2 regions of the Terrabacter sp. P2_E3 genome follow, and region 2 is predicted to be linked to the other one. Evidence: predicted binding sites of a transcription regulator. Region 2 holds the regulator's gene; the other holds the start of a gene.
The links. The regulator HspR, encoded in region 2, represses chaperone genes until heat shock. The targets are predictions, from matches to a motif close to AAGTTGAGTCNNNNNGACTCAACTT.
Positions count from the first base shown of each region.

Region 1: the regulator HspR is predicted to act here: its motif matches at 1,875-1,899, upstream of AC1DW8_RS12050 (ATP-dependent Clp protease ATP-binding subunit).

Region 1 is NZ_JBFUEN010000008.1:135,987-151,916, reverse strand. It holds gene AC1DW8_RS12050 (ATP-dependent Clp protease ATP-binding subunit) at 1-1,775, opposite strand, end outside; gene AC1DW8_RS12045 (hypothetical protein) at 2,041-2,979, opposite strand; gene AC1DW8_RS12040 (nucleoside deaminase) at 3,301-3,816, opposite strand; gene AC1DW8_RS12035 (SAM-dependent methyltransferase) at 3,813-4,565, opposite strand; gene AC1DW8_RS12030 (lactate 2-monooxygenase) at 4,691-5,977, opposite strand; gene AC1DW8_RS12025 (maleylpyruvate isomerase N-terminal domain-containing protein) at 6,063-6,893, opposite strand; gene AC1DW8_RS12020 (hypothetical protein) at 6,893-7,633, opposite strand; gene AC1DW8_RS12015 (proline dehydrogenase family protein) at 7,820-8,770, shown strand; gene proC (pyrroline-5-carboxylate reductase) at 8,784-9,590, shown strand; gene AC1DW8_RS12005 (GNAT family N-acetyltransferase) at 9,606-10,118, shown strand; gene AC1DW8_RS12000 (GNAT family N-acetyltransferase) at 10,211-10,738, shown strand; gene AC1DW8_RS11995 (potassium channel family protein) at 10,833-11,501, opposite strand; gene AC1DW8_RS11990 (acetoin utilization protein AcuC) at 11,552-12,748, shown strand; gene aspS (aspartate--tRNA(Asn) ligase) at 13,252-14,532, shown strand; gene AC1DW8_RS11980 (helix-turn-helix domain-containing protein) at 14,717-14,917, shown strand; gene AC1DW8_RS11975 (30S ribosomal protein bS22) at 15,146-15,244, shown strand; gene AC1DW8_RS11970 (NAD-dependent epimerase/dehydratase family protein) at 15,550-15,930, shown strand, end outside.
Region 2 is NZ_JBFUEN010000015.1:31,522-47,451, reverse strand. It holds gene AC1DW8_RS18425 (alpha/beta fold hydrolase) at 1-217, opposite strand, end outside; gene AC1DW8_RS18420 (alpha/beta hydrolase) at 345-2,045, shown strand; gene AC1DW8_RS18415 (hypothetical protein) at 2,078-2,728, shown strand; gene AC1DW8_RS18410 (DUF3626 domain-containing protein) at 2,695-3,531, opposite strand; gene AC1DW8_RS18405 (dienelactone hydrolase family protein) at 3,581-4,321, shown strand; gene AC1DW8_RS18400 (alkaline phosphatase D family protein) at 4,318-6,003, shown strand; gene AC1DW8_RS18395 (hypothetical protein) at 6,008-6,850, shown strand; gene AC1DW8_RS18390 (isochorismatase family protein) at 6,884-7,297, opposite strand; gene AC1DW8_RS18385 (PQQ-dependent sugar dehydrogenase) at 7,332-8,318, opposite strand; gene AC1DW8_RS18380 (hypothetical protein) at 8,308-8,655, shown strand; gene dnaK (molecular chaperone DnaK) at 8,837-10,750, shown strand; gene AC1DW8_RS18370 (nucleotide exchange factor GrpE) at 10,747-11,442, shown strand; gene AC1DW8_RS18365 (DnaJ C-terminal domain-containing protein) at 11,532-12,542, shown strand; gene AC1DW8_RS18360 (heat shock protein transcriptional repressor HspR) at 12,560-13,012, shown strand; gene AC1DW8_RS18355 (ATP-binding protein) at 13,130-15,930, shown strand, end outside.

The sequences.
Region 1 (15,930 bases), on a different contig from region 2:
GTGTGCTTCTCGGAGTACTCGGACATGTCGAGCTGGATCAGCGCGTCCTCGCTGCCGAAGAGGAACTCGGCGAGCGTCTTGGCGAGCTCGGTCTTACCGACACCGGTGGGGCCGGCGAAGATGAACGAGCCACCCGGACGACGCGGGTCCTTGAGGCCTGCACGGGTGCGGCGGATCGCCTGGGACAGCGCCTTGACGGCGTCGTCCATGCCGACGATGCGCTTGTGCAGCTCGTCCTCCATGTGGAGCAGTCGGCTCGACTCCTCCTCGGTCAGCTTGAAGACCGGGATGCCGGTGCTGGCCGCCAGGACCTCGGCGATGAGCTCCTCGTCGACCTCGGCCACGACGTCCATGTCGCCCGACTTCCACTGGGCCTCACGGGCGGCCTTCTCCTGGCGCAGGCGCTTCTCGTCGTCGCGGACGCGGGCCGCGCGCTCGAAGTCCTGACCGTCGATGGCCGACTCCTTCTCGCGCACGAGCGCGGCGATCTTCTCGTCGAACTCGCGCAGGTCCGGCGGAGCCGTCATCCGACGGATGCGCAGTCGCGCGCCCGCCTCGTCGATGAGGTCGATGGCCTTGTCGGGCAGGAAGCGGTCGTTGACGTAGCGGTCGGCCATGTTGGCGGCCGCGACGAGCGCACCGTCGGTGATCGTCACGCGGTGGTGGGCCTCGTAGCGGTCACGCAGACCCTTGAGGATCTCGATCGCGTGCGGCAGCGTCGGCTCCTGCACCTGGATCGGCTGGAAGCGCCGCTCGAGGGCCGAGTCCTTCTCGATGTGCTTGCGGTACTCGTCGAGCGTCGTCGCACCGATCGTCTGCAGCTCACCACGGGCGAGCATCGGCTTGAGGATCGACGCGGCGTCGATGGCGCCCTCCGCGGCACCTGCACCGACGAGCGTGTGGATCTCGTCGATGAAGATGATGATGTCGCCGCGGGTGCGGATCTCCTTGAGGACCTTCTTCAGCCGCTCCTCGAAGTCACCGCGGTAGCGGCTGCCGGCCACGAGCGAGCCGAGGTCGAGGGTGTAGAGCTGCTTGTCCTTGAGCGTCTCGGGCACCTCACCCTTGACGATGTCCTGGGCGAGACCCTCGACGACGGCGGTCTTGCCGACGCCGGGCTCGCCGATGAGGACGGGGTTGTTCTTGGTGCGGCGGGACAGCACCTGCATGACCCGCTCGATCTCTTTCTCACGGCCGATGACCGGGTCGAGCTTGCCCTCACGGGCAGCCTGCGTGAGGTTGCGACCGAACTGGTCGAGCACGAGGGAGCCCGCGGGCGTCCCCTCGGCCTGGCTCTGGCCGACACCGGCGCCGGCCTTCTCGCCGCCCTGGCCACCCTGGTAGCCGGAGAGCAGCTGGATGACCTGCTGGCGGACCTTGTTGAGCTCCGCGCCGAGCTTGACGAGGACCTGGGCGGCGACGCCCTCGCCCTCGCGGATCAGGCCGAGCAGGATGTGCTCGGTGCCGATGTAGCTGTGGCCGAGCTGGAGCGCCTCGCGGAGCGAGTACTCGAGGACCTTCTTCGCGCGGGGCGTGAAGGGAATGTGACCGGTGGGGGCCTGCTGCCCCTGGCCGATGATCTCCTGGACCTGGGCCCGGACCGCTTCGAGCGAGATGTCGAGCGATTCGAGGGCCTTCGCGGCGACGCCTTCGCCTTCGTGGATCAGACCCAGGAGGATGTGCTCGGTCCCGATGTAGTTGTGGTTGAGCAGGCGAGCTTCCTCCTGCGCGAGGACAACCACCCTTCGGGCCCTGTCGGTGAACCGTTCGAACATGTTCTTCTCCTGACTGATCGAGAGACATCTCGATGCTATCTGTGCCCGCTGTGGACGAGCACACCCCGACCAACGCCGGTGGTGTCCCTCCTGTTCCCCATCCTGAGCGTGATCGGCTCAGGTTCAGCCGCTGTTCGCCGTGAGCGGACAGATGCCGTGAGGCGTGTCGTGATCCTTGCGTATGCCGTGTCGTACCCGCCCAGTGTCCGCCCGCTCTGTTGCCGGCGCGTTTCACATCCGTCTCGCACGGGTCGCCGAGGTCGGGTCATGCCGGCAGGGCGAGGTCGCCCGACCTGCTCGGGAAGTGTCGGCGCCACTCGTGCCGGAGCCGGGGCACCGGCATACCTGCTCGGCGCATGGCCCGCGTGATCCTCGCGAGCGTGTTCGCCGGTGTCGAGTAGATGTCCCGGGACACGACCACGAGCCGGCGGATCTGCTCGTCGTCCAGCGCCTCGTCGCGGCCGATGTCACTGAGCCACTGCTCGTCCGACTCGGCGTGCTGCCTGCCGTCGTACTCGATGATCAGTCGGAAGGGGAGGTAGGAGAGGTCGTAGCGCCGCAACAAGGTCCCGCCGTCGTCGTGCACCCGGTGGTCCACCTCGGGCTCGGGAAGCCCGGCGAGGACGATGAGCAGCCGCAGGCGCGTCTCCATCGGCGAGTCGACGCCGGCTCTCACGAGCCTTGCCGCTCGCCGGGCCAGCCTCGAGTGGGGGCCGCGGTGCTTCTCAGCCACGTCAACCAGCTCGTCAGGTGTGAATTGCTTCTTGCGGACCAACGAGTCCCCGAGTACGACGAGATCCACGAGACCGAGCACATGACTCATGTCGAGAAAGGTCTGCGCCGGGCCGGTGACGGGCAGACCCATCCAACGGACCACGTGCTGTCGCGCCTTGGCACGGTGAGCCGCGATGCCGAGACACTGGGCACGCATCCTCGGATACGTCACGTGGACGTCAGGGTTGTCCGGAACGACGCCGCCCCACAGCCGGGCCGCGGTGTGATGGGAGAGGTAGCTGCTCGGCTCGGCCAACAGCAGGGCTGCCTCGGCGAGCAGCCGAGGGGTCACGCGGGTCTCGGCGGTGACGTAGACCCCACGGAAAAGTGCGCGATGCGTTCGCCGGAAGCGCCATGCGCTCAGCGTGTCGTCTCCGTCACTCGTGCGCAGAAACGGCTGGTCGGTGCCGGGGCTGTCGGCGGGCTTCATGACGTCACTGTGCGACACCGGACCCGCGCTCGTTGTAGGTCATCCACAGCCGCCCAAACCTCTGAGCGCCAAGGCCACCGGGGCGGACTTGTGGTGGCCGAGTGCGGTCGCTGGGCCCCTTTCGCCCGCCAGGGCGGAGTTGTCGTGGTCCCGGGTCTCGGGTGCGTCGGTCGGGTCCGCCCCGGTGGAGTTGATGTGGTCGGGGAGGGCCTCCGGGCGTGTGCCGGTTGGCCGGGTCCGGGTCCGGGTCCGGGTCCGGGTTCGGGTTCGGGTCCGGGTCCGGGTTCGGGTTCGGGTCCGGGTTCGGGTCAGGGGTTGGGGTCAGGGGTTGGGGTTGGGGTCGGGGTCGAGGTCGGGGTGGGGGTGGGCGAAACGGTCGTGGAGGTCGCGGACCTCGGCCTCAAGCTCGGGGGCCGGCCCGTCGACGACAGCGCCCGGCACGACGTCGCGGATCGACAGCGCCGCGACCGGCGACGGGGCCGAGCCCCACGCCGACCGCCACGCGGTCAGCTGGGCCGAGCTCACGGCATACGCGATCCGGCCGAGGCCGACCCACGCGTGCGCTGCTGAGCACATGGGACAGTGCTCGCCCGAGGTGTAGACGGTCGCGGCCGCCCGCGCCGAGGCGGTCAGGTGGGCACCCGCCCAGCGCGCGATGGCGAACTCGGGGTGCTGGGTGGCCTCGAGCGCGAGGACGTGGTTGTGGTCCTCGAAGAGCACCTCGCCGTCGCCCGACACGAGGACGGAGCCGAACGGCTCGTCCCCACGCTCCAGGGCCAGGCGCGCGAGCGAGACCGCCCGGCGCAGGTGCTCGAGGTCGGTGGCGTCGAGGCTCATGCGACCCTCCCGGTGACGAGGGCGAACGTGACGAAGGCGCCGCCGTCGGCCTCGAGCATCCCCTGCACCGCCGAGGTCGGCTGTCCCTTGAGCTCCATGACGGCACGTTCCCACAGCAGCCAGTTCGCGCACGCGTCCGGCTGGTTGCGGGCCGTGACGGTCGTGAAGGCGCGGCTGAACTCCCACTGGCTGCGCAGCCAGTCCGCCGTGTGCCATGCCGCGGACTCGGCGCCGACGACGCGGTCGATGTGCTCGGGGATCTCGCCCAGCTCGCGCACCTCGGTCGTCAGGGCGGGCGTCGCGACCCCGAGCTGGCCGCCCGGCTTGAGGAAGGTCGCGAGGTAGGGCGGGTAGTGGTCGCCGGTGCCGAAGTACTCCCACGCGTCGATGCTGAGGATGGCGTCGAACGAGCCCCGGCCGAAGGGGAGCGCGTGCGCGTCGACCCGCATCGCGAGGACGCGGTCGTCGACGCCCTCCTTGCGGAAGACCGCGGCAGCCTCGGTGGGGTCGACCCACAGGTCGGCGGCCACGACGCTGACGCCGTACTCCCGCGCGAGGAAGACCGACGTCGCGCCCAGCCCCGAGCCGAGGTCGAGGACGCGCATGCCGGGCCGGAGGTCGAGGTCGGCGGCGAGGTCCTCGAGCAGCCACAGCGGGTGGGGGCCCATGTCGAGGTCGACGAGCCACTTCGCGTCGTAGCCGTTCGACTTCGGGTAGGCGTCGCGGGTCAGGTGGTCGAGGGCTGGCATGACCCGATCCTCCGGGACGAACCCCGATGGCGTCGACCCGGTTCCATGCGGCGAGAAGCGGCCTCTCGACCGTGACCGGGCTGCCACACGTGGCCCGTCGACGGTCGGCGCGGCGCCTTGTCGCGTCAGGGCGCGGCCACGAGGCGCTCCGGGGTGAGGTCGGCGAGCGACGTGCACCCCGTGAGCGCCAGCTGGAGGTCGAGCTCGGCACGCAGGTTGCGCAGCACCTGCGACACCCCGTCGGCGCCGGCGAGGGCCAGACCGTAGACGTGTGGTCGCCCGATGCCGACGGCCGAAGCGCCCAGCGCCAGGGCGACGAACGCGTCTGCGCCGCAACGGATCCCGCTGTCGAAGATCACCGGCGCGTCCGACCCTGCGCCGCGCACGGCCTCGACGACGCCGGGCAGGGCGTCGAGCGCGGCGACCGACCGGTCGACCTGCCGGCCGCCGTGGTTGGAGACGTAGACGCCGTCGACCCCGGCGTCCACGGCGCGTCGGGCGTCGTCGGGGTGCAGGATCCCCTTGAGCACGATCGGCAGGCTCGTCATGGCCCGCAGCCGCGGTAGGTCGTCCCACGTCAGCGAGGGTCGGCTGAAGACGTCGAGGAACGTCTCGACCGCGGCGCGCGGCTCGGGCGCCGTGAGGTTGTGCCGGGTGTCGCCCGGGTGGTTGCGGCTGATAGACACGAGCGTCGCGACCGCGGCCGGCGTGGGTCGCGGTCGGACCGCCGGCCCGGCGGCCGCCACCCGCTCGCGGACGAGCCGCTGGAAGACGGGGTCCGACGTGTACTGGGCGATGCCCTCGCCGCGGGCGAACGGCAGGTGCCCCAGGTCGAGGTCGCGTGGACGCCAGCCGAGGTATGCCGTGTCGAGGGTGACGACGAGGGCGTCGCTGCCGCACGCCTCGGCGCGCGAGACGAGGCTCTCGACGAGGTCGTCGTCGCTGCTCCAGTAGAGCTGGTACCAGTGCCCCGAGCCGGCGAGGGTGCGCGCGACGTCCTCCATCGGCACCGAGGCCTGGGTGCTGAGGATCTGGGTGACGCGCTGCTCGCGGGCGCCGTGGGCGACGGCGAGGTCGGCCTCGTCGTCGGCCATCGACAGGACCCCCACCGGGGCGACGAGGAAGGGGCTCTCGTGGCGACGCCCGAAGAGCTCGACGGACGTGTCGCGCTCGGTCGTGTCGACGAGCATCCGGGGCACGACGCGCCACCTCGAGAAGGCTGAGACGTTAGCGTCGGCGCTCGCCTCGGAGCCGGCCGAGCCTGCGACGTAGGCGAACCCGCGCTTCGACATGACCTTGCGGGCCGCCAGCTCGAGCTGCGTGCCGTCGGTCGGGACCGCCGGGCGGCGGCCGAAGGCACCGGCCCGGTAGATGGCCGACTGGACGGTCCGTCCGATGCCCTCCTGCGGCATACGAGCTCCTCTGGTCGCACGGGCCCGGGCCGCGACGGTGCGGTCCGGGTGCTGCGCCCATCCTGCTATGTGGTCGACCCGGGGGTCACCACGAGATCGAGATGTTCTCGCGCCACCAGCGCTCGAGCTCCGTGACGGGCCGCGTGGGCTCGACCGGCTCGGCAGCGCCGCGGCTCCACAGCCGCAGGTAGAGGTCGACGGGGTCGCCGGCCAGGACGTGGTCGGCGTCGGCCCCACCCGAACCACCGGACCCCGAGCGGACCCGGCTGGTCCGGATCGGCCGGCCGGTGTCGAGGTCGACGAGCCAGGCGACGTCGGCGCCGTCGGGGCGCACGAGCAGCCGGGTCGGGGCGCCGGGTGAGGCTCCCTCGTTGCGGCGGGTGACGAAGCCGACGAGCAGCTCGTCGATGCCGTCGAGCGCGACGGCGGGCCGGATCCACGTCTCGTCGGCGCGCGCGGGCCGTCCGAGCCGGGCCCCGAGCGCGTCGACGGCGTGGACCGTCGTCTCGTGGCACTGCCGGCGCGTCCAGAAGAGCCGCGGGGCAGGCGCGTCCTTGAGGAACACGACCGCGTCGAGGTCGTCCGGCGCATCGACGATCGCCTGCAGCAGCGCCGTCGCCCCGTCGTCGAACCAGCCGAGCACGTCGGCGGACCGGCGCCCCTCGCGCTCGAGCGGCTCCGGCTCGACGGGCTCGCCGCGCAGGTGGCTCGCGGCCCAGCGGTGGACCATGCCCTGGTGGGCGACGAGGTCGAGCACCGTCCAGTCGGGGCACGTGGGGACGGGTGCGTCGAGGCCAGCAGCCATCGCGTTGGCGCGCAGCACGGTCGCGGCACCCCCGAGGGCCTCGCCGAGGTCGTCGAGGCTCAGGCCGAGTGGTCCGGGCGCGGCGAGGGCGGCGTCGTCGATCGTGGACATCAGAGTCCCTGCACGTCCCGGGCCAGCAGCGCGAGCGCGGTCGACCCCTTGTCGGTGGCGACCTTCGCGTCGCCGGACGAGTAGGTGAGGCGCACGAGCACGTTGCCCACCTGCACGACGCCGACGTAGTCGTGGCGCGTCTCGTCCGGGGACGTCCGGGTCACGTCGACCCGGCCGAGCGGCATACCCTCCGCCACGTCGCGGCGCTGGTTGGCGATGGTCGTCGTGACGCCCTTGGCCGGCCGGGGCGCCCGGCACACCTGCGCCGCGACGAGCAGCGGCTCGGCCGCCTTCGCGGCCGACGAGAGGTCGGGGAAGGTGATCGCGGCGACGTCGGCGCGGACTCCTCCGGGCCCCTCCCAGGAGCGGGCGTATGCCGTCGGGCCGACGTCCCGGGCCACGGTGGGCCCGTTCGGGCACGACGTGAGGACGGCCTCCGTCACCGACTCGTCGTCCGTGCGGGTGAGCCCCCTGAGGTCGTGGCCACGGAGGTAGGAGGCGACGGCGGCGGTGGCGTGCACGCGGGGTGGCACGACGCTCGAGGGCGGCGTGAGCGGCGCGTCGTCAGCGGCTGGGCTCGTCGGGGCGCCGGTGGCGCCTGCCGTTCCGGTCGCGCCTGCCGGGCGGGTGGCGGCGGACGGCGTCGCGACCGGCTGGCCGCACGCGGCGAGCACGAGAGGCAGCGCTGCGGCCGCGAGGGCGGCGGGCGCGGGTCGTCGGGTGGCGGTCGGGCGAGCCATGGCAGCGAGTCTGCCGCATGCCCCGAGGAGGACTCCGAGGGACCGGGCGGGCGGCGTGCGTGCCGCAGGAGCGGAGGGGACCGGCGGGCGCTGGCTGCCGGCGGCGGTAGATTTGCCCGGCGGGACGGTCACCACCGTCCGCCGCCGTGACCCGAGCGACATCCCGAGCACCACCCGGAGGCCCCCGTGGACGCCAGCGACCTGCTGCGCAACTCGCTCCTGCAGCTGTCCAAGCAGGAGAAGATCCGAGACGTCATCGAGAAGGCGCCCGTGTCGCGCTCGGTCGTCAAGCGCTTCGTGCCCGGTGCCGAGCGTGCCGACGTCGTCGGGGCCGCCTCCGAGATCGCGGCGTCCGGCCGCCTCTCGACGATCGACTACCTCGGCGAGGACACGACCGACCTCGCCCAGGCCCGGCACACGCGCGACGCCTACCTCTCGCTGCTGACGGCGCTGCGCGACCAGGGCCTCACCGAGGGCGGCTCCGTCGAGGTATCGCTCAAGCTGAGCGCGCTCGGGCAGGCGCTGCCGGGCGACGGCAACGCCATCGCCCTCGACCACGCCCGTGAGATCTGCGAGCTGGCCAAGCAGGGCGGCACGACCGTGACCCTCGACATGGAGGACCACACGACCACCGACCTGACCCTCGACGCCCTGCGCGAGCTGCGGGCCGACTTCCCGACCGTGGGCGCCGTCGTGCAGGCCTACCTCTACCGCACCGAGGCCGACTGCCGGGACCTCGCCCACGCCGGGTCCCGTGTCCGGCTCTGCAAGGGCGCCTACAAGGAGCCCGAGTCGGTCGCCTTCCAGTCCGGAGCCGACGTCGACAAGTCCTACGTCCGGTGCCTCAAGATCCTCATGCAGGGCGAGGGCTACCCGATGGTGGCCTCGCACGACCCGAGGCTCATCGAGATCGCCGGCGCGCTCGCGGGCCAGGCCGGTCGCGACCCGAGGTCGTTCGAGTACCAGATGCTCTACGGCATCCGCCCCGAGGAGCAGAAGCGGATCTCCGACCGCGGCGACCAGATGCGCGTCTACATCCCCTACGGCCAGGAGTGGTACGGCTACCTCATGCGCCGGATGGCCGAGAAGCCCGCCAACGTCATGTTCTTCCTGCGCGGCGTCGCGACCAAGAGCTGAGCGGAGACCCACGATGACGACGACGGCCATCTTCGGCGCGGGGGTCATGGGCGAGACCCTCGTCTCCGGCCTCATCCGCTCGGGCCGCACGCCCGGCGACCTCGTCGTCACCGGACGCACGCCGGAGAAGGTCAACGCCCTCGCCGAGCGCCACGGGGTGCGGGTGCTGGCCAACGCCGAGGCGGCCGACGTCGCCGACACGCTCGTGCTGTGCGTCAAGCCGCAGGACATGGCGGCGCTGCTCGACGAGATCCACGACCACGTCGCCCCCGGCAACGCCGTCATCTCGCTGGCTGCCGGCATCACGACGGAGTTCCTCGAGTCGCGGCTGCCCGAGGGCACGTCGGTGATCCGCGTCATGCCCAACACCCCGGCGCTCGTCGACCAGGGGATGGCCGGCATCTCGCCCGGCAGCCACTGCACCGACGACCACCTCGCCGAGGCCGAGGCGCTGCTCAGCTCGTGCGGCCGGGTCGTCCGGCTCGCCGAGAAGCACCTCGACGCCGTCACGGCGATCTCCGGCAGCGGCCCCGCCTACATCTTCTACGTCGTCGAGGCGATGATCGAGGCCGGCGTCGTGCTCGGTCTGCCGCGGGCCACGGCCACCGAGCTCGTCGTGCAGACGCTCTACGGGGCGGCGACGATGCTCAAGGAGACCCGGGAGCACCCGACGGTCCTGCGCGAGCAGGTCAGCTCGCCCGGCGGCACGACGGTGGCGGCGCTGCGCCAGCTCGACGACCACAAGGTCCGGGCCGCGTTCGTCACGGCCATCGAGGCCGCAGCGGCCCGCTCGAAACAGCTGGCGTCCGGGCAGGTCTGAGGGCATCGTGGGGTGATGGCCGAGCCCCACACCCACGACCAGCGCCTCCACCTGCACCCCGTCTCGCCGGAGGACTGGGAGTCGCACCGCGACGTCCGGCTCGCGATGCTCCAGGAGGCCCCCGACGCCTTCTGGTTCACCTATGCCGACGAGGCCGCCTACGACGAGGCCGACTGGCGCCAGCGGATCGAGGGCGCCTGGCTCGTGCAGGCCCGTGACGCCTCGGGGGTGCTCGGCAGCGCGGGGCTCGGTTCCCACTGGGAGCCCGAGCGGGCCACGACCGCAACGCTGTTCGGCATGTACGTCGCCCCGGAGGCCCGCGGGCGTGGTGTCGGCGAGGCCCTGGTCCGAGCCGTCCTCGAGCAGGCGAGGCGCCTCGGCAAGACCGAGGTCGTGCTCGAGGTGACGAGCTCCAACGTGGTCGCCGAGGGGTTGTACGCGCGGTGCGGGTTCGTGCGCACCGGCGCGGTCCACGACCACCCGCGGCGCCCGGACCTGCGCGAGATCGAGATGGTCCACCGCTTCTGAGTCACCCTGTCGGCCAGTCGGTCCCGAGGTGCACCCGAACGTTCACCGCCCCGCGGGTGCGGTCCGACAGGCTGTCGTGCGAAGGTGGACCCATGAGCGACATCACCGTGCGTCCCCTCGGCGAGGACGACTGGGAGGACTACCGTTCCGTCCGCCTCGCCGCACTGCGTGAATCGCCCGAGGCGTTCGTGGCTTCGGTCGACGAGGAAGAGTCCTATGGCGAGGACTTCTGGCGTGAACGCATGCAGCGCTCCGCACGGCTCGTGGCCGAGCGTGGCGGCCGCGCCGTCGGCGTGGTGAGCATCGGCACCGCCAAGGAGAGCGACGGCACGGCCGGCGAGCTCTTCGGGCTGTGGGTGCGCCCCGAGGCCCGCGGCTCGGGCGTCGCCACCCACCTCGTCAAGGACGGCGCCTCCCTCGCCGCCGAGCGCGGTCACTCCCACCTCGTCTACTGGGTCGGCACCGAGAACGGCCGTGCCGTCGCCTTCGCGAGCGGCATGGGCTTCCGCCCCACCGACTACCGCCGGCCGATGGGTGTCGTCAGCGAGGAGGACGGCGAGGAGGAGATCGCCATGGTCCTGCCGCTCGGCGTCGACCACGGACCGACGCTGCGCCTCTGAGCCGGCGGCGCGCTCCGGCCGCAATGCGTTTCACGAACCCACCGTCCCCGCGCTCGGGACGGTGGGTTCGTCTGTGCCGGAAGCGAGCCCGGCGTCAGGGGCGCGCGGCGAAACGCTCGATGAGCTCGACGGGCCCGCTGACGATGAGCATGTGGTGCGCCGAGATCTTCGTCTGCGGGACGGCATACGTGAAGTCCTCGCCCGGTGCCTTGACGCCGACGACGGTGACGCCGTACTTGCGGCGGATCTGGCTCTGCTCCAGCGTGAAGCCGATCGTCTCGGCCGGCGGCTTCAGCTTGACGATGGCGAAGCCGTCGTCGAACTCGATGTAGTCGAGCATCTTGCCGTTGACGAGGTGGGCCACGCGGCGACCGGAGTCGGCCTCGGGCGAGATGACGTGGTGCACCCCGATGCGGTCGAGGATGCGCTTGTGCTCGGGTGAGAGGGCCTTCGCCCAGATCGAGGGGACGCCCGCGTCGACGAGGTTGGCCGCTGCGAGGACCGACGACTCGACGGACGAGCCGATGCCGACGATCGCGATCCGCGGCTGCGCGTGGCGGATCATGTCGAGTGCCGTCGACTGCGCCATGTCGGCGTGCACGACCTTGGCCACCTTGTTGACGTAGCTCTCGGCGATGGCGTTGTCGCGCTCGACGGCGATGACCCGGTGGCCGAGCTTGGTGAGCTCGAGAGCGACGGCCGAGCCGAAGCGTCCCAGCCCGATGACGATGACGTCGTCGTCGAAGAGCCGGTTGCGGCCCATGGGTGTTACCTCCGTCGTCCGTGGCGCGTTTCCGCGATAGCGTCTCAATCATGCCAACTCAGGCCCGGGTCGTCTGGGACTCCTCCTTCACGAGGTACGACTTCGGCCCCACGCACCCGATGGCGCCCGCTCGCCTGGACCTCACGGCCCGGCTCTGCGACGCCCTCGGTGTCTTCGACGTCGACGGCGTCGAGGTGGTCGGCGCCGAGGTGGCCACCGACGAGCTGCTGGCCACCGTCCACGACGACGACTACGTCGCCGCGGTCAAGGCCGCCTCGACCGACCCCTCCGCTGCCGACGACGCGTACGGCCTCGGCACCGAGGACGACCCGGCCTTCGTCGACATGCACGATGCCAGCGCCCGGGTCGTGTCCGGCACGGTCGACAGCTGTCGCGCCGTCTGGGAGGGCGAGGCCGAGCACGCCGTGAACTTCACGGGCGGCCTGCACCATGCGATGCGCGGCAAGGCGAGTGGCTTCTGCGTCTACAACGACATCGCCGTCGGCATCCAGTGGCTCCTCGACCACGGCGCCGAACGTGTCGCCTACGTCGACGTCGACGTGCACCACGGCGACGGCGTCGAGCGGATCTTCTGGGACGACCCCAAGGTGCTGACGATCTCGGTCCACGAGACCGGCCGGGCCCTCTTCCCGGGCACCGGGTGGCCCAGTGACATCGGTGGTCCCGACGCGGAGGGCACCGCCGTCAACGTCGCGCTGCCGCCCGGCCTCAGCGACGCCGGCTGGCTGCGCGCCCTGCACGCCGTCGCCATGCCACTCATCCGCGCCTTCAAGCCCGACGTGCTCGTGACCCAGCACGGGTGCGACACCCACGCGGAGGACCCCCTCGCGCACTTCGCCGTCACGGTCGACGCGCAGCGGGCCGCGGCCGACGCGCTCCACCGCCTCTCGCACGAGGTGTGCGAGGGCCGCTGGGTCGCCCTCGGAGGTGGCGGCTACGAGGTGATCGGTGTCGTGCCCCGCACGTGGACGCACCTGACGGCCATCGCCGCCCACGCCCCCATCCCGACGAGCACCCCGGTCCCCGAGGACTGGCGTGCCCACGTCGAGCAGATCTTCGGCCGTCCGGGTCCGCGACGGATGGGCGACCTGACCGCCGAGGACGGGCCGCTCTGGTGGCGCTCGTGGGAGATGGGCTACGACCCCGCGAGCGAGGTCGACCGCGCCGTCATGGCGACGCGCACGGCCGTCTTCCCGCTGCACGGGCTCGACGTCCACTTCGACTGAGTTCTTGGCACTCCGCTTCGCGTCGCGCGTGCCTCGGCGCCCTTCAGGCGTCGCCTTCCTCCGCTTCGCTCGCTCGTTCCTCGCTCGCTGCGCTGTGCCTTTGGCGCCTCGCTTCGCTGCGGCGCGTGCCGCGGCGCCCCTTTGACGTTGCCTTCCTCCGCTTCGCTCGCTCGTTCCTCGCTCGCTGCGCTGCGTCCAGGCAACGTCGGCGCCGCGGCTCTGTTGTCTGCGTCTCGTGTAGCTGCTTGTTTCCGGGAGGACGCCGGCGCCGGGCGTGGCCTGACAATCGGGTTGGTGGGCGGCGGGCTGAGCGCCTACCCTTGGCGCACGGCGACGACGGGCCTGACGATCCTGAGCCGAGCAGGACCAGAGGCCGTCCGCGATCCGCGGCGGCGAAGGTGTGGTGGCACAGCGACATTCCCCATCGCCCACACCTCCGGGGCACCAACCCTCTGGAGGTGAACGGAATGCAACCAACCCAACCCACGACCCTTGCTCCGCGCGTGCTCGCGCGGGACCTCGCGTCCGTCGAACCCGGCGAGCGGGTCACGCTCGCCGGCTGGATCCACCGGCGCCGTGTCCTCGCGAGCGTCACGTTCCTCGTGCTGCGCGACCGCTCGGGCCTGGCCCAGGTCGTCGTCAAGGACCGCGAGACCGTCGACCAGCTCTCGGGTCTGCCCGAGGAGACCGTCGTCGAGGTGACCGGCACCGTGTCGGCCAACGAGTCGGCCCCCGGCGGTGCCGAGCTCGTGGAACCGGGGATCACCCCGCTCACCGAGCCGGCGGTCGCGCCACCCACCGAGCTGTGGCGCCCGACCTTCGGCGCCGGGCTGCCCACGCACCTCGACCACGCGGCGGTGACCCTGCGCCACCCGCGCCACCGGGCTGCCTGGCAGCTCGCGAGCGCGTCGATGCGAGGCTTCCGCGCTGCGCTCGGAAGCCTCGAGTTCACCGAGATCGCGACCCCGAAGCTCGTCGGCACGGCCACCGAGTCGGGGGCCAACGTCTTCACCGTCGACTACTTCGGACGCACGGCCTACCTCGCGCAGAGCCCGCAGCTCTACAAGCAGATGCTCGTCGGGGTCTTCGAGCGGGTCTTCGAGGTCGGTCCGGTCTTCCGGGCCGAGCCGCACGACACGGTGCGCCACCTCGCGCAGTACACCTCGCTCGACGCCGAGCTGGGCTTCATCCGTGACCACCACGACGTGCTCGCCGTCCTGCGCGAGGCGATCGCGGGCATGGTCGAGGGCATCCGGGAGTATGCCGCCGACGCCGCTGCGCTCCTGGGCGTGGAGCTGCCGCAGGTGCCGGAGCAGTTCCCCGTCATCCACTTCAGCGATGCCCTCGCGAAGGTCGGCGCCGACCCGGACGAGCCCGACCTCAGCCCCGCGCACGAACGCGCGCTCAGTGAGTGGGCCAAGACGGCATACGGCTCGGACTTCCTTGCGGTGGAGGGCTATCCGATGGGCAAGCGGCCCTTCTACACGCACCCTCAGCCGGGCGACGAGCGGTGGAGCAACAGCTTCGACCTGCTCTTCCGCGGGCTCGAGCTGACGACCGGAGGGCAGCGCCTGCACCGGCCCTCGGACTACGCCGCGGCGATGGAGCGCACCGGGACCGACCCCGCGGTCCTGGCCGGCTACCTCGACGCCTTCGCCCACGGCATGCCTCCGCATGGCGGGTTCGCCATCGGTCTGGAAAGGTGGGTCGGGCGGCTGACGGGTGCCGAGAACATCCGCGAGGTGACCCTCTTCCCGCGTGACCTGCACCGCCTGGAGCCATGACGAGTCGGGAGATCCACAGCGATCTCACCGGCGTGTCGAGTTGCGCGTGATCGATTCGTTCTCCGGTTCGCTTCCCCTCCAGTCACATCTGCCCCTAATGTTGCTTCTTGCACCTGCGTGCAGTTTCGCCGGAGGGGAAGCCGTCGACGCGCGGGTGCAAACCCACCGAAGATCGGGGTAACACATGTCGAATGAGCGCCAGCTCGCCGAGGTGCGGTTTCTGACCGTCGCCGAGGTCGCCTCGATCATGCGCGTGTCGAAGATGACCGTCTACCGGCTCGTCCACGGCGGAGACCTTCCGGCCGTACGCGTCGGCCGCTCCTTCCGGGTTCCGGAGGATGCGGTGCACAAGTACCTCCAGACGTCCTTCATCGACACCGCGTGACAGCAGCGTCACCACGCACCCGAGGGGGCGGCCGCGACCACCCGGTCCGGCCGCCCCCTCGGCGTTGGCGCAGGTGGGCGCGTCGACGCGCTTTTGGGTTAGGGAGCCCGCACGCGCTACCCTGTGAGCCTGTTCGGCTCGTGAAGTTCGACCTACCCTTCTCCGAGGGGTGTCGACGCAGGTCGGCACCAGCTCAGTTCGAGGACACGTCTCACGACAAGGACAAACATGGGTTCTGTCATCAAGAAGCGCCGCAAGCGGATGGCGAAGAAGAAGCACCGCAAGCTGCTGCGCAAGACGCGCCACCAGCGTCGCAACAAGAAGTGACCTGACCAGCTCAGGTATACCGGCGGGATCGCCCCGCACGCTCTCGACCCTCACCTCCGGTGGGGGTCGTTCGCGTTCCCGGGGTCAGTCGGACACCGAGCCTCGACGAGGGCCGACGGGAGCGCCGATGGAGAGCCGCGACACATCCGACCATCAGGTGCCACGCCCGGGTACGGATCGAGCAGGGTCTCGGTAGGCTGCGAGGGCGGGGGAGCGAGAACTCCTCCGCAGCGCGCGCCATCCTCGAGCCCGATCGAGCAGCGCCCGTGCACGACGTCCGCACCGACCGACGACAGGAGGATCCCATGGCCAAGGTCGTCCTGGTCACGGGGGTGTCCCGCTACCTCGGTGGCCTCTACGCCCGAAGGCTCTCGACGGATCCGTCGATCGAGCGCATCCTCGGCGTCGACGTCGTGCCGCCCAAGCACTCCATCGGCCGGGCCGAGTTCGTGCGCGCCGACATCCGCAACCCGATGATCGGGCGCATCATGGCGCAGGCCGAGGTCGACACGGTCGTGCACATGAACGTCATCGCGACGCCCAAGGACTCCGGCGGTCGGGTGACGCAGAAGGAGATCAACGTCATCGGCACGATGCAGCTGCTCGCCGCGTGCCAGAAGTCCGAGTCGGTCTCGCGACTCGTCGTGAAGTCGTCCGCTGCCGTCTACGGCTCCTCGCCCCGCGAC
Region 2 (15,930 bases):
GCGGGCAGGCCGTGGGGGAGTAGCCGCGCTGGTCCGGGGCGAGGGTGCGCAGCCCCGCCTCGTGCAGCCGGGCGGCGACCCGGTCCCAGCTCGTGCGGTCGGTCGGGAAGCCGTGGAGCAGCACGACGACGTCACCGCCCAGGGGCCCCGCGTCGGTCACGTCGAAGCGCAGCCCGTCGCGGCTGTAGGTCGTGATCCGGCTCTCGAGGGCTCGCATGTCCCCATCGTGCCCCGGCGGGCCGACGGGTGCCCGGCAGGGTGCCCGGCTGGTTGCCCGGGCCATGGTCGTCACCTAGGGGCCAAACCCGAGGCGGCGGGACAGCGGGGCGACCTACTGTGGATCCATGCCCGACGTGTCCGACCAGCGCATTCAGCCCGGCGCGAGCCGGGCCTGGTGGCACGTGTCGCGCACCGGGCTGTTCTTCGGCGCCGCCTACTTCCTCACGTCGATGGCCCCGAGCCTGCTGCCGCGCACGTGGTACTACCAGGGCCTCATCAGCGGCCTGTGCGCCGTGGTCGGCTACGCGCTCGGTGTCTTCGTCGCGTGGGTCGTCCGTCGGGTGGCCCGCCTCATCGACCTGCACGTCACGGTGAGCGGGGAGGCCCGGCACTGGCTGCTCGTCGCAGCGCCGCTCTTCGGGGCGGTGGCGGTCCTCGGGCTGACGGTCGCCAACGTGCGGTCGCAGGCGCGCACGGCGGCGTTCGTCCGGCTGACGCCCCTCGACCCGTTCGACTGGGCCCTGGCGCTCGCGCTCGCGGCCGTCGTCGCCGTCCTCTTCCTCGCGATCGCGCGGGGTCTGCGCGGGGCGACCCACCAGCTCGCCGAGGCCGCCGGTCACGTGCTGCCCAAGACGATCGCGACGCTCACCGCCGTCGTCGTCGTGGCCCTCGCGGCGGCGTGGGTGACCGACAGCGTGCTCTTCCACCGCGGCATGCAAGCCTTCGCCGGCGTCGCGGCCCAGGTCAACACCGCCCCGACCGGTCGGGCCGCGCCGACGTCGCCGCTGCGGTCGGGCGGTCCGGGGTCGCTCGAGTCGTGGGACAGCCTCGGCTTCCAGGGCCAGATGTTCGTCACCAGCGCGCCCACGCCGGCACAGATCACCGCGGCGACCGACCGCGGGGCCATCGAGCCGATCCGCGTCTACGCCGGGCGCACGCCTGGGCGCACGGTGAACGACGTCGCCGACGCCGTGGTCGCCGAGCTGCAGCGCACGAAGGCCTTCAACCGCCGGGTGCTCGCGGTCTTCACGACGACCGGCACCGGGTGGGTCGACGACTGGTCGGCCCAGTCCGTCGAGTACCTCAGCAACGGCGACAGCGCGATCGCTGCGATGCAGTACTCCTACCTGCCCAGCGCGATGTCGATGATGACCGACCGCGACACCCCTCGCGAGGCGGGCAAGGCGCTCTTCGACAAGGTGTATGCCGTGTGGCGCACGCTGCCGCCCGACGACCGTCCGCAGCTCGTCGTCGGCGGGGAGTCGCTCGGGTCCTACGGGGGCCAGGCGGCGTTCACCGACGCCGACGACATGCTCGCGCGCGCCCAGGGCGGGGTCTGGGTGGGGACCCCGAGCTTCACCGACATCGCGGAGTCGCTGACGGCCCGGCGCAACGAGGGGTCGCCCGAGATCGTCCCGGTCGTCGACGCGGGACTGCACATCCGCTTCGCGGCGAGCGGCGACCAGCTGACCCACGACTACTACGGTCGCGACTACGGCGCCTGGGACTTCCCGCGCTTCGTCTACGCCCAGCACCCGTCCGACCCCGTCGTCTGGTGGAACCCGGCCCTGCTCGGCGCCGAGCCCGACTGGCTGCGCGAGCCGCGGGGTCACGACGTCAACCCCGACGTCACGTGGATCCCGTTCGTGACGTTCTGGCAGCTGACCACCGACATGGCCGTCGGCCACGACCCGCCCGACGGCTACGGCCACCGCTACGGTCCCGAGCTCGTCCCGGCGTGGGGCTCGGTCCTCGGCGGTTCGCCCACCGACGACTACTCGAAGCTCGTCGCAGGGATCGAGGACACCGTCTCGCGGGTCGAGTGAGTGCGGCTCCGCGGCTGACCTACGCTCGGACCGTGCCAGCGCAGCGTTTCCACGGGCAGATCGCCGGCGTCGGCTCCACGTCCGGCGTCCGGGTCGTCGTCGGGTCGTGGCTGCGCACGCCGCTCGGGTCGTTCGGCGACGCGATGGTCGAGACGGCCGACGGGCACCGGGTGCTCGTCGCCCCGACCCCGGAGGTCGCGGCGTTCATCGAGGCGACGTACGCCTTCGACGAGGTGCGCCTCGAGCCGATCACCGTGCGCGCCGGCCGCGACCGCTGGCAGGTCAGCTCGCCCTCCCTGTCCCTCGACCTCACGGTCGGAGGGCGTAGGCCGCTCGGCCGGCTCCTGCGGGCCGTGCCCGCGCGCGTCGCGTCGAGTCCGAGGTGGGCGACGGTCGTCGACCCTGTCGCCCGGGTCGTCCTGCGCGGGGTCCGCACCCGCGGCACGGCGCTCGAGGGCCGTCAGGAGTTCTACGGAGCCACCGACCTGCACGCGGTGACGGCGCTCGACGGCTGCTTCGAGGGCGCGGTGTTGGGTGGCCTCGCGCCGGTCGACCCGCCCTGCCGGTTCGGCTTCTCGTCGACGCCTCGCCGCCCGTCGGTGACATCGGTCGTGACGACCGTGGTCACCGGCGACGAGGCGGGCACCCTTCAGGCAGAAGCGGATCCGAACCGCGCGACGTAGTGCCAGACCCGCTTGAGGGACTGCTCGTCGTGCCGCCCTGCTCGTGAGGCGTCCCCGATGACCTGCGGGGTGACGACGCCGTCGACGGCGAGCGACTCACCGAGCGCGACGAACTCCGGCCCGCGGTAGCCCGGGTGGGCGCGGAGGGTCCCGACGTCGAGCCGGTAGCCCGGGTGCCACTCGACGGGCACGCCGAGCCGGAGCGCGTCGGCCTCGACGTCGGTGCCTCGATAACCGGGGTCGAGCACGAGCGCCTCGACGTCACGGGCGAGGTCGAGCACCCCGTGGGCGTGGGCCTCGACGTAGTCGTCGAGGAGGTCGTGGTCAGCGGCCTCGGCATGCTCGCCGAGCGCGAAGGCCGTTGCGGTGCCGAAGTGCTCGGGCTCGAAGACGCTGTCGGGGAAGCAGAACGTCGTCCGGTCCAGCGTGTGCGCCGCCAGCCGCACGTGGGCCGACCCGAAGCGTGGCGCGGCGCCGTACGGGCTCCGGTGCAGGTCGAGGGCGCCGTACTTCGGCCGCAGCGCCGGCTCGGCGTCGTCGTAGGCGCCGCCGAAGATCCGGCGCTCCCAGCGCCACCGGTCACCACCGGGGTGCGCCGTCAGCCCACCGTTGCCCGTGCCCGTCTCGAACTGGGAGCGGTAGACGCCGTCGCGGGCCATGACGGCGAGGATCGGCTCGCCGCGCACGAGCCGGTCCGGGTGGAAGTTGACGGTGACGCGCAACGTCGGGTCGAGCGGGCGTCCCGTCGAGAGGCCGCGCACGTGCGCGAGCGCCCTCGTGACGGCGGCGGGCTGGGTGGGCACGACGCCATCCTCACACCCGCGACCCGGCGCCAGGGGGTAGGAATGGGGCATGGGCACGATGATCGACTTCCCCGACCACGACCTCACCGCGTACCGCGCCGACCCGACCGGGACGCCGCGCGGCGCCGTGGTCGTCATCCAGGAGATCTGGGGTCTGGCCGACCACGTCAAGGACGTCACCGACCGCGTCGCGGCGCAGGGCTACGTGGCCGTCGCGCCCGACCTGCTCGGGCACGTCGGACTGACGCCCGAGGTGGGTGCGCGGATCTTCGAGCTGATGTTCAGCGCGTCGGAGGAGGACCGGCTCGCGGCCCAGCCGCAGATGCGCGCGGCCACCACGCCGGCGCGGCAGCCGGAGTTCGCCGCGTGGGCGGTGCCGGCCCTGCGCGCCGTCGTCGACGCGCTCGTCGACGAGCCGGGCGTCGACGGCCGGGTGGGCGTCGTCGGCTTCTGCTTCGGCGGGACGTACGCCTTCGCCCTCGCGGCTGCCGACCCGCGGCTGCGCGCGGCGGCGCCCTTCTACGGTCACTTCCCCGAGAACGCCGACCCTGCGACGATCGGGTGCCCCGTCCTCGCCTTCTACGGCGAGGACGACCACGGCATCACCGACGGGGTGCCCGAGCTCGAGGCACGGATGGAGCAGGCGGGCGTCGACTTCACGGCGCGGGTCTACCACGGCGTCGGGCACGCCTTCTTCAACGACACCTCGCCGTCGAAGTACAACGCCGAGGTGGCGGCCGACGCGTGGGACCGGACGCTCGCCTTCTTCGACGAGAACCTGCCGTCGTGACCGGCCACGAGATCGCGCCGCTCGTCCTCGGCCCGATGCTGCGCTACATCGGTGAGACCGATGCGACGGTGTGGGTCGAGACCTCCGGTGCGGGAGTCGTCGCGGTGCACGCCGACGGCCGCGACTGGACGGCCCCGACCTTCGCCGTCAAGGGCCACCACTACGCGCTCGTCGCCGTCGACGGCCTCGAGCCGGGCGGGTCGTGGGACTACACCGTCAGCATCGACGACACACCGGTCTGGCCCCAGCCCGACAGCGCCTTCCCACCCCCACGCATCCGCACCATCGACCGCGGCCGATCCACGCGGCTGCTCTTCGGCTCCTGCCGCACCACCGTGCCGCACGACCATGAGGGGCACCGCACCAACGGCGTCGACGCGCTGCGCACGCTCGCGCTCGCCCTGGCCCGGGGCGAGGAGGTGTGGCCCGACCTCGTGGCCTTCCTCGGTGACCAGGTCTACGCCGACGAGACGTCCGAGGCGATGCGCGAGTTCATCGCCTCCCGCCGCGACATCACCGAGCTACCGGGTGAGGAGATCAAGGACTACGAGGAGTACGCCCACCTCTACGGGCTCGCGTGGGGTGACGCAGCGAACCGCTGGCTCCTCTCGACGGTGCCGAGCTGCATGATCTTCGACGACCACGACATCCGCGACGACTGGAACACGTCGTGGACCTGGCACGAGGAGATCAACCGCACCCCGTGGTGGCACGAGCGGCTCATGGGCGGCCTCTCCTCGTACTGGGTCTACCAGCACATCGGCAACCTCTCGCCGTCGCAGCTCGCCGACGACGAGATCTACGCGCAGGTCATCGCCGGTGCCGACCCCGGCGGGGAGGAGCTCGACCTGACCGAGGCCGTCTTCGACCTCGCCCGCCGTTCCGACCGCCACCCCGAGGTCTACCGCTGGAGCTTCCGGCGCGACCTCGGTGACGTCCGGCTCGTCGTCGTCGACTCGCGCGCCGCCCGGGTCCTCGAGCCGAAGCACCGCTCGATGCTCGACCCCGACGAGATGAGCTGGCTCGACGAGCAGCTGACCGGCGACGTCGAGCACCTGCTCATCGGGACGTCCCTGCCGTTCATGCTCCCTCCCGGGCTGCACGACCTCGAGGCGATCGACGAGGTGCTCGCCATGGGCACCCACGGACGTGTCGTCGCCGACCGGGCCGAGAAGGTCCGGCAGTCCATCGACCTCGAGCACTGGGCCGCCTTCAACGACGGCTTCGTCGAGGTCTTCGACATGGTGATGCAGGTGGCGCGGGGCGAGCGCGGTGCGGCTCCGGCCAGCGTCGTCTTCCTCTCCGGCGATGTCCACAACTCCTACGTCGCCGAGGTCGTCGACGCGAGGACCCGCCACGGCGCGACGTCCCGCGTCATCCAGGCCGTCTGCTCGCCGATCCGCAACCCCATGCCGCGGATGGTGCGCGTCATGATGTCCGCCTTCGCCCGTGGGCTGGTGCGCCCCATGCGGTTCGTCGCCGAGCGCTCGAAGCACGTGCCCGACCCCGCCTACCCGTGGGCGGTCACCGACGGTCCGTGGTTCGACAACTGTCTCGCCGAGCTCACCGTCCAGGGTCGGGACCTCTCGATCGTCTGGCGCGGTGGTGAGATCCGCGACGGCGACGACGCCCACCCGGTGCTGACCACGGTGTCGAGCGTGCGCATCCCTGCAGCAGGTTGACGGGATGTCCGTGGACGATGTCGACCGGCGGATTGCGCTGGCGCGCAGGGCTGTCCGGGCGTATGCCGCGAACCCCAAGGTCGCAGCGGCGCTCATCGGCGGGTCCGTGGCGCGCGGCCTCGCCGACGCGTCGTCCGACATCGAGCTCGACGTCTACTGGTCCTCCCCGCCGACCGTCGCCGACCGCGAGGCGGCGATCGAGGGCGCCGGGCTCACCGGCGTCTATGCGGAGGAGGACGACCACGAGTGGGCCGACGGCCTGCTCGTCGGCGGTGTCAAGACCGACGTCAGCGGCTTCGTCACGTCGACCATCGACACCTATCTCGACCGCGTGCTCGCGGGCGACACCGACGCGGAGCTGCAGGTGCGCGTCACGGCCCTGCGCGACGGCATACCCCTGCACGGCCACGCGGTCATCGAGGCGTGGCGGACGCGGTGCGACGTCTACCCGGAGGCGCTGGCCGTCGCCCAGGTGCTCGAGGCCCTCGACCTGAGGCCCCGCGAGCGGCTCGAGATGCTTGGGGCCCGGGACGACGTCGTGCTGCTCCACCGCGACCTGCTCGACGGCGTGCAGGGGGTGCTCGACGCGCTCTTCGCCGTCAACCGGGTGTGGATGCCCCATCCCTTCCACAAGTGGCTGGACCGCGAGGCGACCCTGCTCGCCCACCGGCCCGACCGTCTCGTCGAGCGCATCCGGTCTCTCCTCGTCGCGTCCCCGCACGACGCGGTCGCGACCCTGGTCGCCCTCGTCGAGGAGACGTACGACCTCGCGCACGAGCGGGTGCCCGAGGCCGACGTCGGCCCGTTGCGGGCGGCATTCGAGCAGCGACGCGTCGTCGGGGCCTAGGGGTCGGGGGCGGCCGCGGCGCGTCGCCGTGGCTCAGGGCAGCAGGACGAGGACCTCGTCGGTCGTGGCGGTCTCGCCGAGGCGCGGGAAGATCCGCGTCACGGAGCTCTCGTGGGACGCCGCGTCGAGATCGGTCATCGCGTCGGTCGCGAGCGTCACGTGGTAGCCGTGCTCGTGGGCCGCGCGGTCGGGGAAGGCTGCCGCGTTGGCGGCGGCGGCGAGCATGGCGCCGAGGTACATGAACGTGCGCAGCAGGCCGGCGGACGAGCCCAGGCGGTCGGGGTCGGCCTGACGGTAGAGGGCGTTCTGGTTGGCCAGGCCGATGAGCCCCTGCACCACCAGTCCCGCGCCGGCGACGGCGACGACGAGCAGCAGCGGCCAGTGCGTCACCGCGGGCTCCATGAGGAAGCGCAGCAGCGCGGTCAGCGTGACGGCGAACAGGACCATGCCGGCGACCTCCAGCCTGTCGATCTGAAGAGGCTCAGATCACCCGGACGAGCAGGATGCGGTCGTCCCCCGTCGCCGGGCTCTGCCGCCCGTCGCGGTTGCTCGTCGTCACGAGCAGGGTGTCCGATCCGACGGCGAGCACGCTGCGCAGCCGCCCGTAGCGACCGACGAGGAAGTCCTGGGGCGTCCCCGTGGTCGCCGAGCCGTCGAGGGGGATGCGCCACAACCGCTGCCCGCGCAGGGCCGCCATCCACACCGATCCCTGCGCGATCGCGATGCCGCTCGGCGAGTCCTCCGGTGGGCCCCACTGGGCGACCGGGCCCGTGATGCCCGCCCGGCTCGTGCGCCCCTCCGTCTGCGGCCAGCCGTAGTTGCGGCCGGGGCGGATGAGGTTGAGCTCGTCCTCGCTGTGGTCACCGAACTCGGACGCCCAGAGGCGACCGGCGGCATCCCAGGCGATGCCCTGGACGTTGCGGTGGCCGTAGGACCACACGAGCGTCCCGAACGGGTTGCCCGGGGCCGGGCGCCCGGCGGTCGTCATCCGCAGGATCTTGCCGCCGAGCGAGCCCTTGTCCTGGGCGAGCGCCGGCTGCTGCGCCTCCCCGGTCGTCGCGTAGAGGTAGCCGTCCGGCCCGAACGCGATCCGGCCGCCGTTGTGGTGGACGTTGTGGGGGATGCCCCTGACGAGCACTCGCGGCGTCCCGAGCTGGCGACCGGCCGGCGCGGACGGGTCCCAGGGAATCGCCGCGATGCGGTTGTCGCCCGCCGTGGAGTAGTAGGCGTAGACGAGGTGGTCGCGGGTGAAGGTGGGCGAGACGGCGATGCCGAGCAGGCCAGCCTCACCCTGCTGTGCGACGTTCGAGACGACGCCCGGCACCGTGCCGACCCGGGCCAGCCGGGCCGCTGCGACGTCGAGGCGGTAGACCCGGAAGCTGTCGCGCGCCGAGACGAGGACGGTCCCGTCGGGCAGCCGGGCCAGGCCCCACGGCACGTCGATCCCGGTGGCCAGGGTGCGCACCACCGTCGCCGTCCCGGTCGCCCGGCCCGGCGTCGAGGTGGCCGGCGCGGCCGTCGGGGTGGCCGGCCCGCTCGAGGTCGCCGAGGGCGTACGCGTCGTCCCCGTGGTCGGGGAGGTGATCGGGGAGGTGATCGGGGAGGTCGTCGCGCTGGTCGTCGCCACCGTCGAGGCGGCCGGAGACGACGTCGAGGACGTGCCCGCGGAGGTGGCGCCGGCGGTGCTCGGCGCGCCGGCGGAGCAGGCGGCCAGCGAGAGCGCGCTCAGGCCGACGGCGATGGTCGAGGCGAGCGCGGTGCGAGTCGTGTGCGTCGGCATGAGGCACCTCCGGTCACGACGCTAGCCACCAAGACTGTGTCTCGGACGGGAACAATCCGCGAGAGCCCAGAGTTGAGTCGGGTGAACGCAAGATTTGCGAGTCCGGTTTTGACAATCACGTCGGAGCGGGAGCAGATTGAGCGAGGACCTGTTTCACCCGGACCACCAGCACCACGGTCTCCACCTAGATCATCAAGGAGTCACCCATGGCACGTGCCGTCGGAATCGACCTCGGTACCACCAACTCGGCCGTCTCCGTCCTCGAGGGCGGCGAGCCGAGCATCATCGCGAACGCCGAGGGCGGGCGCACCACCCCCTCCGTCGTCGCGTTCTCCAAGAACGGCGAGGTTCTCGTCGGCGAGGTCGCCAAGCGCCAGGCCGTCACGAACGTCGACCGCACGATCCGCTCGGTCAAGCGCCATATGGGCACCGACTGGAAGTCGCCCGAGATCGACGGCAAGACCTACACCGCCCAGGAGATCAGCGCGCGCATCCTGCAGAAGCTCAAGCGCGACGCCGAGTCCTACCTCGGTGAGACCGTCACGGACGCCGTCATCACCGTCCCCGCGTACTTCGACGACGCCGAGCGCCAGGCCACGAAGGAGGCCGGTGAGATCGCGGGCCTCAACGTCCTGCGCATCGTCAACGAGCCCACCGCGGCCGCGCTCGCCTACGGCCTCGACAAGGGCAAGGAGGACGAGCTCATCCTCGTCTTCGACCTCGGTGGCGGCACGTTCGACGTGTCCCTCCTCGAGGTCGGCAAGGACGCCGAGGACGGCTTCGCCACGATCCAGGTGCGCGCCACCAACGGTGACAACCACCTCGGTGGTGACGACTGGGACGACGTCGTCGTCCAGCACCTCATCACGCAGGTGAAGAACAAGACCGGCCAGGACCTGTCCAAGGACAAGATCGCGATGCAGCGCCTCCGCGACGAGGCCGAGCGCGCCAAGAAGGAGCTCTCCACCGCGACGAGCACCAACATCTCGGCGCAGTACATCTCGATGACGCCCGAGGGCCCGATCCACCTCGACGAGAACCTCACCCGCGCGCAGTTCGAGCAGATGACCAAGTCGCTCCTCGACCGCACCAAGGCGCCGTTCCACAAGGTCATCGAGGACGCCGGCATCAAGGTCGCCGACATCGACCACGTCGTGCTCGTCGGTGGCTCCACCCGCATGCCGGCCGTCACCGCCCTCGTCACCGAGCTGACCGGCGGCAAGGCCCCCAACAAGGGCGTCAACCCCGACGAGGTCGTCGCCATGGGCGCGAGCCTGCAGGCCGGTGTCCTCAAGGGTGAGCGCAAGGACGTCCTGCTCATCGACGTCACGCCGCTCTCGCTCGGCATCGAGACCAAGGGTGGCCTGTTCACCAAGCTCATCGAGCGCAACACCGCGATCCCGACGAAGCGCTCCGAGATCTTCAGCACCGCCGACGACAACCAGCCGTCGGTCCTCATCCAGGTCTTCCAGGGTGAGCGTGAGATCGCGCAGCACAACAAGTCGCTCGGCACCTTCGAGCTGACCGGCATCGCGCCGGCGCCGCGCGGTGTGCCGAAGATCGAGGTCACCTTCGACATCGACGCCAACGGCATCGTCAACGTCTCCGCCAAGGACCAGGGCACCGGCAAGGAGCAGAAGATGACGATCACCGGCGGCTCGGCCCTGTCGAAGGAGGAGATCGACAAGATGGTCAAGGACGCCGAGGCGCACGCCGACGAGGACAAGAAGCGTCGCGAGGAGGCCGAGGTGAGGAACCAGGCCGAGCAGCTCGTCTTCTCGACCGAGTCCTTCCTCAAGGAGTCGGGCGACAAGGTCCCGGCCGACGTCAAGACGCCGGTCGAGGAGTCGCTCGCCGACCTCAAGGCCTCCATCGCCGAGGGGTCCGAGGCCAGCGCCGACGACATCAAGGCGAAGGTGGAGGACCTCAACACGAAGTCGCAGGCCATGGGACAGGCCGTGTACGCCACCGAGCAGGCCTCCGCGAACGCTGCGAGTGCCGCCGGGGCGCAGGACGGCGCTCCTGCCGACGACACCACGCCCGGTGCGTCCGGCGCGTCCGACGACGACGTCGTCGACGCCGAGGTCGTCGACGACGACGAGGCCAAGGAAGCCAAGTGACCGAGTCCCCGAAGCACGGCACGCCCGGCGAGCAGCCTGACGTGACCGCGACGGGCGCGACGGGTGCCGGCGGCGACGCCGCCGGCACCCCGCCGCGGGCAGACTCCGCCCACGGCGAGCGCCACCACACGTACTACGAGGGCGGCGCAGGCGCGTCGTCCGAGCCCGGTGGCGAGGACGAGTTCGACCACACCGCAACCGATTCCAACGAGACCGGCGACGCCGGCGAGTCCTCGCAGACCGAGGGCGTGGCCCTCGCCGAGGAGGACACCATGGCCGCGACGCTGCTCGCCGACCTGCAGCGGCTGCAGGCCGAGTACGTCAACTACAAGAAGCGCGTCGACCGCGACCGCGAGGTCATCCGCCACACCGCGGTCGGCAGCGTCGTCGAGTCCCTGCTCCCGGTCCTCGACGACATCCACATGGCCCGCCAGGCCGGCGACCTCGCCGGTGGCCCCTTCGCCGCGATCGCCGACAAGCTCGAGGCGACCCTCGGTCGCTTCGGCGTCGAGCGCGTCGGCGAGGCCGGACAGGAGTTCGACCCCAACGTGCACGAGGCCCTCATGCACGTCGAGGCCGAGCTGCCCGAGGGCGCGACCGGCACGACCGTCGTCCAGGTGCTCCAGCCGGGCTACCGCATCGGCGACCGGCTCGTCCGCGCCGCCCGGGTCTCGGTTGCCGACCCCGCCTGAGACGTCCGCCGCCGGGCTGCGCACGCAGCCCGGCGGCATACCCGATGATGGGAGCAGCGTGAGAGTCACCGTGAACGAGGAGGTGCGCCATGGCTAGTCAGGACTGGTTCGAGAAGGACTTCTACGCGATCCTCGGCGTGCCCCAGGACGCCGACGCCGCGACGATCAAGAAGACGTACCGCAAGGTCGCGCGCACGATGCACCCCGACCACAACGTCGGCGACCCCAAGGCCGAGGAGCGCTTCAAGGAGGTCGGGGAGGCGTATGCCGTCCTGTCCGACCCCGAGAAGCGGCGCGAGTACGACGCGATCCGGGCCATGTCGCACGGCGGTGCCCGCTTCACCGCGGGCGGCGCGGGCGGCCAGGGCGCCGGTTTCGAGGACATCTTCTCCGCCTTCGGTGGGGCGGGTGGTCCCGGTGGGCAGCGCGTGCGCTTCGACACCGGTGGCGCCGGCGGCCAGCCCAACCTCGAGGACATCCTCGGGCAGATGTTCGGCGGGGGTGCACCCGGCGCCGGCTACGGCGGCTACGGCGCGACGGCCGGTCCGCGCCCCGGGTCCGACGTCCAGGCCAACACGCGCATCGGCTTCCGCGACGCCGTCGAGGGCTCGACGGTCTCGCTCAGCTCCCCCGACCTCGGTCGGATCAATGCCCGCATCCCGGCGGGCGTCAAGGACGGGCAGCGGATCCGCCTGCGCGGCAAGGGTCGCCAGGGCGACCCCGGCGCGCCGGCCGGTGACCTCATCCTCACGGTGGGGGTCGACAAGCACCCGGTCTACGGACGTGAGGGCGACAACCTCACCCTCGACCTGCCCGTCACCTTCGCGGAGGCCGCGCTCGGCGCGACCGTCGCGGTCCCGACGCTCGACGGCGGGTCGGTCAAGGTCAAGGTGGCGCCGGGCACCCCGAGCGGCCGCGTCCTGCGGCTCAAGGGGCGCGGCGTCAAGCGGGGCGACCACGCCGGCGACCTGCTGGCCCGCGTGCAGGTGGTCGTGCCGCAACGGCTGACCGACGAGGCCCGCGAGGCCATCGAGCGGATGGCTGCGGCCGAGAACGGCCACGACCCCCGGGCCGACCTCTTCCAGCGCGCCCGAGCCTGACGAGCGAGGTGACGACGATGGCCCGCAAGAGCGCCCGCCCCGGTGGGCACGACGACGACGCACCCGTCTTCGTCATCTCCGTCGCGGCCGAGCTGGCCGGCATGCACGCGCAGACGCTGCGGCAGTACGACCGGCTCGGCCTCGTCTCCCCGTCGCGCACGCGCGGGGGCGGACGGCGCTACAGCGCGCGCGACGTCGAACTGCTCCGCGACGTGCAGCGCCTGTCACAGGAGGGTGTCTCGCTGGCCGGCATCCAGCGCATCCTCGACCTCGAGAACCACGTGACCGCCCTCCGGTCACGGGTCGAGGAGCTCGCCGCCGACCTGGCGGCGGCCCAGGCGGCTCTATCGGCCGGCGCCCGGGTCTTCGCGGTCGGTCCACGTGGCGAGGTCGTGGCGGTCCGACCCGGCCAGCGCCCGCCCCGCGCCCCGTCGTCGCAGGCGCTCGTCGTGTGGCGGCCCGAGCGCTAGGTCTCCGCCGCCCGAGGCGGTGCTCGTGTGTCAGACTGTGCTCGCCTCAAGCAGACGGGGCGCGCCGTTGTGGAATGCCGCCGGAGGCAGCTTCTTGACCCCAGTCCCGGAGGTCGTGTGACCCCGCACCACCCTGAGGGCGCCCTGCCCGGCGCCCCCACGACGAACGCCTCGAGCCTCGGCGTGCCCTCGTCCCCGACGAGCATGCGTGACCTGTTCCTGCGCACCGACTGGTCGGCGACCTCGCTGGGGCCGGTCGAGTCCTGGCCCGCGAACCTGCGGATCCTCGTCGACGTCTGCCTGTCGTCGCGCTTCCCCATGCTCGTCTGCTGGGGACCCGACCTGCTCATGCTCTACAACGACGGCTACCGCACCCTCCTCGGCGAGAGCAAGCACCCCGACGCGTGGGCGCGGCCGGTGCGGGCCGTCTGGCCCGAGGTCTGGGACGTCATCGGCCCGATGTTCGAGGGGGTCACCAGTGGCGGCCCGGCGACGTGGGTCGAGGACGAGCTGCTCGTCGTCGACCGCGCCGGCTACCTCGAGGAGGCCTACTTCACGTGGTCCTACGGCGCCATCCACGACGACTCGGGTTCCGTCGTCGGCGTGCTCAACGTCGCGACCGAGACCACCGCGAAGGTGGTGGCCGAGCGCCGCGCCGACGTCGCGTCGCGGCTCTTCGCCTCGCTGGCCGACGCCGAGGACGCCGAGGACGTACGCCGTCGTGCCCTCGAGGTGCTCCGCTCGGACGGTTTCGACCACCTCGCGATCGACCTGCGCTGGTGCGCGCCGGGGGACCCGGCTCCTGACGGGGTCGACGGCGAGGGCCGGACGGTGCACGTCGTGCCCGCCGTCGAGCCCGGGCTGCTCGAGCCCACCGCGCACCTGCTGCTGACCGAGAACCCCCGCCGCCCGTGGGACGCCCAGCTCCAGGTCTACGCCGAGCTGTGCGCCGCGCACGTCGCGATGGCGCTGAGCGGCATCCGCCGCCTCCAGGAGGAGCGTCACCGGTCCGAGGCACTGGCCGAGCTCGACGTCGCCAAGTCCGACTTCTTCGCCAACGTCAGCCACGAGCTGCGCACGCCGCTGACCCTCATCGCCGGACCGGTGCAGGACGCTCTCACCGCCGACGGCCTGGACCCCGAGCAGCGCCAGCGCTTCGAGCTGATCCGCCGCAACACCGACCGTCTCGCCGGCCTCGTCGACCGCATCCTCGACCTCACGCGGGTCGAGGCCGGGGCCGTCGAGCCGCACTGGGTCCAGGCCGACGTCGAGGAGCTCGTCACCGGCATCGGCGCGAACTTCCGCCCGGCCATCGAGCGCACCGGACTCGAGTTCGAGGTGGTGTGCGACGACCTCGACCACGAGGCCTACGTCGACGTCGACATGTTCGAGCGCATCGTGCTCAACCTGCTGTCGAACGCCCTGAAGTTCACGGCGCGCGGACGCATCTCGCTCCACCTGGGCGGGACCGACACCGGTTTCGCCGTCTCGGTCACCGACACCGGTATCGGCATCGCCGAGAAGGACCTCGACCTCGTCTTCGACCGCTTCCGGCAGCTCGACCGCGGCGACGACCGACGATCGCGCGAGGGCGCCGGCATCGGCCTGTCGCTCGTGCGCCAGCTCGTCGACCTGCTCGGCGGCCGCGTCGCCGTGCAGTCACGGCAGGGCAGGGGCAGCACCTTCACCGTGTCCTTCCCGTGGGGCCGGCCCGCGGAGCGGGCCGCGCTGCGCCCCTCGATCACGCCGCGCTCGGCCGAGTCCTTCATCCACGAGGCGAACAGCTGGGTCGTGCGCGACGCGGTCGCGGCCGAGATGCAGGCGTCGTCCGCGGACGCCGAGCAGCTCCCCGGCCCGATGTCACCGGCCACGCGGCCGGACGGCGTGCGTCCGACCCTGCTCGTCGTCGAGGACAACCACGACATGCGCGACTACATCGCGCGCCACTGCGTCGTCGACTACGACGTCGTGTCGGTGCGCGACGGGGTCGAGGCCCTCGAGCACCTGCGCGCCCGACGTCCGTCGATCGTCCTCGCCGACGTCATGATGCCCCGCATGGACGGCCTGACCCTCGTGCGCGAGATCCGGGCCGACGCGAGCCTGCGCGACCTTCCCGTGGTCCTGCTGTCCGCGCGGGCCGGCGTCGAGGCCAGCACCACCGGGCTGCTCGAGGGTGCCGACGACTACGTCATCAAGCCGTTCCAGCCCCAGGAGCTCCGCGCGCGCCTCGCCGCCAACCTCGTGCGGGCGCGATCGCGGTCGCGCGACGCCGCGTGGCTGCGGGCGATCCTCGGAGCCATCCAGGAGCCGTTCGTCGTCGTCGACGCCGAGGGCCTCGTCGTCCAGGTCAACGACGGGTTCACCCGGACCTTCGGCTGGTCGCTCGCGGACGGCCCGCTCGTGCCGCCGTACCCGTGGTGGATCCCGGAGTCGGAGTCCTCCGACGAGCACCACCAGCACCAGCGACGCATGGAGCTGCTCCAGTCCGGCCGACCCGTCGAGGACGACCGCTACCGCATCCTCCGGCGCGGCGGCGGTGAGGCCTGGGTCCACGTCCGGTCGGCGAGCGTGCCGGGCACGGCGGAGCACGACGGCTTCGTCATCGTCGTCGTCCGGGACGAGACGCGCGAGCGCGAGTCCCGTCTGCGGCGCGAGCTCGCCGCCCGGATCGCCGTCGACCTCGCCACCGCGGAGGAGCTCGACCAGGTGCTCGCCACGGCCGTCACCGGCTTCACCGTGCTCTTCGACGGTGCGGTGACCCTGCGCGTCTCACCGACGAAGGGGCAGCCGGTCGTGCTGTCCCCGCGCGGACGGGTGGCCGTCGGCGACCTCGACCCGGGCATCCGGCAGGGGCTCGACTCCTCGCCGCACCGCCACGACGTCCTGGTCGGCGACAAGCGGGAGGGCCTGCTGCTCCT